One region of the Pseudoalteromonas sp. APC 3893 genome, then DNA from elsewhere that is predicted to be linked to it. Evidence: predicted binding sites of a transcription regulator. Region 1 holds the regulator's gene; the other holds the start of a gene.
The links. Region 1 encodes sigma-54, which starts transcription at its own class of promoters, with help from an activator protein. Its sites were predicted from a motif close to GTTGGCACGNNNNTNGNNT; they were not measured.
Positions count from the first base shown of each region.

Region 2: a site for sigma-54 is predicted at 1,266-1,284, ahead of glnA (glutamate--ammonia ligase). Genes of this name have one in related genera too.

Region 1 covers NZ_JASDCD010000011.1:134,928-137,345, forward strand. Annotated here, with positions in the region: gene ptsN (PTS IIA-like nitrogen regulatory protein PtsN) at 1-185, opposite strand, end outside; gene hpf (ribosome hibernation promoting factor) at 190-477, opposite strand; gene QMA12_RS13670 (RNA polymerase factor sigma-54) at 508-2,004, opposite strand; gene lptB (LPS export ABC transporter ATP-binding protein) at 2,073-2,418, opposite strand, start outside.
Region 2 covers NZ_JASDCD010000023.1:30,625-33,042, forward strand. Annotated here, with positions in the region: gene typA (translational GTPase TypA) at 1-831, opposite strand, end outside; gene glnA (glutamate--ammonia ligase) at 1,341-2,418, shown strand, end outside.

The sequences.
Region 1 (2,418 bases):
CCACGGCCAATACCTGTGCTTCCTAGTTTCTCTCGATTAAGTAACGAGTTAAGAATTTCTTGTTCTGAAAGGTGAGGGAGTTGTTCATGAGCCAACTGGCTAATAAATTCTAAAATTCGTTTTTTGCTATTAAAAAGGACCGCAGCTTTACTGCAGTCCTTACAAGTAAGTGAACTTAGTTTCATAATATTAGTGTCGAGCGTGCTTCTCTTTGTGTTTGATAACTTGACGATCTAGTTTATCTATTAGGGCGTCAATCGCAGCGTACATGTCTTGGTGTTCTGTTGAAGCAAATAAATCAGCACCACTGAGGTGTATTGTGGCTTCTGCTTTTTGGCTTAGCTTTTCTACGTCTAAAATGACGTGCACGTTGTTTATATGATCAAAGTGCCTTTCAAGCTTTGCAAACTTATTGTGTACATAGTCTCTAAGTGAATCGGTAATTTCTACGTGACGACCAGTTAAATTCAGTTGCATAAGCATTTTCCTTCTTTGTTTTTTTACGCCTTAAATCAAGCTCTTTCTTTGATTTGACGGTGGAATAGCCAGTGACTCGCGATATTTTGCGATTGTACGTCTAGCTACTTTGATACCTTGCTCTGCCAATATATCTGCAATTTTGCTATCACTCAATGGTTTCGCTGAGTTTTCTGCGCTAATTAATTTTTTTATTAATGCACGGATCGCTGTAGACGAACATTCCCCACCGTTTTCAGTGCTTACATGACTTGAGAAAAAATATTTTAACTCAAAAATTCCTCTTGGGGTGTGCATGTACTTTTGCGTGGTAACCCGTGAGATGGTTGATTCATGCATCTCGACCATTTCAGCAACATCGTTTAATACCATAGGGCGCATTGCTTCGGGACCATGTTCAAAAAATCCCTGCTGCTGTTTAACGATGCAGTTGGTTACTTTGAGTAATGTGTCATTACGGCTTTCTAAACTTTTTATAAACCATTTTGCTTCTTGCAAGTGTGAACGAATAAACTGGCTGTCGCTACTCGATTTAACCGAGCGAGACATAGCCGCATATTGGCTGTTTACTCTAATTTTAGGCATGCTATCGGGATTTAACTCAACAATCCAACGGCCTTTAATTTTCTTTACTGAGACATCTGGAATAACGTATTCAGATTCTTCACGTACGATGCTATCCGCAGGCTTTGGGTTTAGACTGTGGATGAGTGTCATCACTTCTTTAAGCTCATCTTCCTTAAGCTTAGTCTTTTTCATCAAAGTTCGGTAGTCGCGGCTGGCTAATAAATCGATATGTTCAGTTAAAATCATTTTTGTTTCGCTAATCCAAGGAGTTGCGGGGTCAAATTGATTTAGTTGAATACATAAACATTCTTGCAAGCTACGTGCGCCAATACCAATTGGGTCAAACAACTGAATACGTTTTAGAACCGCCTGAACTTCATCAAGCTCAATTTCTTCTTCGTTATTATCTTTATTTAGGCTTTCAGCAATGTCTTCACAGCTTAAGGTTAAAATACCTGAATCGTCGATAGCTTCGACAATGGCAATCGCAATCGCCTCGTCGGTCGGACTAAATGGGGTTAGCTGTAACTGCCACATAATATATTCATGCAAGGTTTCGGTTGAAGCCCCTTGATAAATAGATTCATCTTCAGGCATCGGGCCTGATGAGCTGGCAGGAGCGGCGCTCATGTACTCATCCCAGGTCACATCCATAGCCATATCGTCACTTACTGTGTCTTTATTAAGTGCTTCACTGCTTTCTTGTTCGTATTCGCTTGGTGTCTCATCGGCAGAAGCACTTACTGTGACGTCTTCGGTATCTTGTTTTTGTTCATTTTTGCCAGCCGTTTCGTCACCAAACTCTTGCTCTTCGACTTCAAGCAGTGGGTTACTGTCGAGTGCTTCTTGAATTTCTTGCTGGAGATCCAATGTACTTAACTGCAATAAGCGAATTGCTTGTTGCAGTTGTGGAGTCATTGTAAGTTGCTGGCCCATGCGCAGCTGGAGTGATTGCCTCATTTATCTCTAACAATCCTTTTATTGTGTTGTCATAATTTAGTTTAGCAGATAGTTAGCTGAGCGTTGCTTTATAGCCTAAATTGCTCACCCAGATATACATCGCGAACTGTTTGGTTGGCAAGTACATGCTCAGGAGTTCCTGACGCAATTAACTCCCCATGAGAAACTATGTAGGCTTTTTCACAAACATCAAGGGTTTCTCTTACATTATGGTCGGTTATTAGTACACCGATGCCACGGTTTTTAAGGTGCTCGATAATCTTCTTTATATCTAACACTGAAATGGGATCAACACCAGCAAAAGGCTCATCTAACAGAATAAATTTAGGATTTGCGGCTAAAGCACGCGCAATTTCAACACGGCGGCGTTCACCACCTGACAATGCCATGCCTTGACTATCACGAATGTGTTGA
Region 2 (2,418 bases), on a different contig from region 1:
TACTGTTACTATGTTACCAGCGAAAGCTTTATCAGTTTCGATACGCTCAAGGCCTAGGTAACTTTGTACTGAACCAATTTTCCCGTTACGAGTCGTACCATCTGCACTGATAACCGTAACTTGTTGGTTAGGTGCAACAGAACCACGTTTAATACGACCAATACCAATTACACCTTTATAAGAGTTGTAATCAAGCTGTGAGATCTGCATTTGGAAGTCACCTTCAGGATCTGCATCCGGTGGTGATACTTCGTCAACGATCATCTTGAACATAGCATCCATATTATCAGACGGTTCATCTAAATCTAATGTAGCCCAACCATTGATTGCTGATGCGTAGATTACTTTAAAATCTAACTGTTCATCAGTTGCGCCTAGGTTGTCGAATAAATCAAAGATTTGATCCATAACCCAATCAGGACGTGAACCTGGTTTATCAATTTTATTGATAACAACGATTGGTTTTAAGCCTTGCGCGAATGCTTTTTGCGTAACAAAACGCGTTTGTGGCATTGGGCCTTCTTGAGCGTCAACAATAAGTAGAACTGAGTCAGCCATCGAAAGTACGCGCTCCACTTCACCACCGAAATCGGCGTGCCCTGGAGTATCTACGATATTAATGTGGTAATCATTCCATGAAATAGCGGTATTTTTCGCTAAAATAGTAATGCCACGCTCTCTTTCGATATCGTTTGAATCCATCACGCGCTCTTCATTACCGCCGCGTGTTTCTAATGTGCCTGAAAACTCAAGCAGTTTGTCAACTAGGGTGGTTTTACCATGGTCAACGTGGGCGATAATTGCTATATTTCTTAACTTTTCGATACTCATATGTTCACTCAGAGAAATTGAATCTCATTGATCCTGCAGGGGCTATACGTTCTCACCTGCGCTTTCACGAGATGTCCCAGCATAGGATTTAAAAGGGCGCATATTATCCCCTATAAATGGAATGGATGAAAGTTTATCCAAAATAAAATTTCAAACTTTCTCAATAAAATAATTAACCCTTTGTTTTAAAATAATTAATTTTTAGGGTTAATTTTTATAAATTTATCTAAAATGGTGGTTTTGAGTTAATTTAAAGCGACTTTACTGCGTATTTTGCATTTTCTTTGTGTTAGTCTAAGGTGATTAATTTGCAAGCAATTATTACTCTGTAAATGTTGCACCTTTTTGGAGTTACTATGCACCAAAACAGTGCTAAATATATATCAACTTTACATCGACTATATATTTTCACATAAAAAACAATAGATTATAAACATGGCACAGAATCAGCTTACTAAAGAACAAAAGCAATTATGCAGCAATAATAAAACCCAACAGTTGGAGGACACATGTCACAATCGGTTTTAGATTTTATTAAAGAAAATGACGTTAAGTTCATTGATTTACGCTTTACTGATACAAAAGGTAAAGAGCAACATGTTTCTATTCCTCATCACCAAGTTGATGAAGACTTTTTTGAAGACGGTAAGATGTTCGACGGCTCTTCAATCGCGGGCTGGAAAGGCATTAACGAATCAGACATGGTATTAATGCCTGTTCCTGAGTCAGTTAAGCTTGACCCTTTCACAGAAGAAGCAACACTAATCGTACGTTGTGACGTGGTAGAGCCTTCTACACTTCAAGGTTATGAGCGCGACCCACGCTCTGTTGCTAAGCGCGCTGAAGAATACATGCGCTCTACTGGTATTGCAGATACTGTTTTATTTGGCCCAGAGCCAGAGTTCTTTGTATTTGATGATGTTAAATACAAAACAGATATGTCTGGTTCTATGTACAAAATTGATTCTAAGCAAGCAGCTTGGAACTCAGATAAGGATTACGAAGGCGGTAATACTGGCCACCGTCCTGGCGTTAAAGGTGGTTATTTTCCAGTTGCCCCAGTTGATGACTTTCAAGATTGGCGCTCAGCGACGTGTTTGGTTCTTGAAGAACTAGGTCAAGTTGTTGAAGCACATCATCACGAAGTTGCAACAGCAGGTCAAAACGAAATCGCTACTCGCTTTAATACTATGGTAATAAAGGCAGATGAGATCCAAGAAATGAAATATGTTATCCATAACATGGCTCATTTATACGGTAAAACAGCAACATTTATGCCTAAACCAGTAGTCGGTGATAACGGTTCTGGTATGCACTGTCACCAGTCTTTAGCTAAAGACGGTGTTAACTTATTCGCAGGCGACAAGTACGGCGGTCTTTCTGAAGATGCACTTTACTACATCGGTGGTATCATCAAACATGCTAAAGCAATCAATGCATTTGCTAATGCATCAACTAACTCGTACAAGCGTTTAATTCCAGGTTTTGAAGCGCCAGTAATGCTAGCCTACTCAGCACGTAACCGTTCTGCTTCAATCCGCATTCCAGTAGTACCATCTGAAAAAGGTCGTCGTATTGAAGTACGCT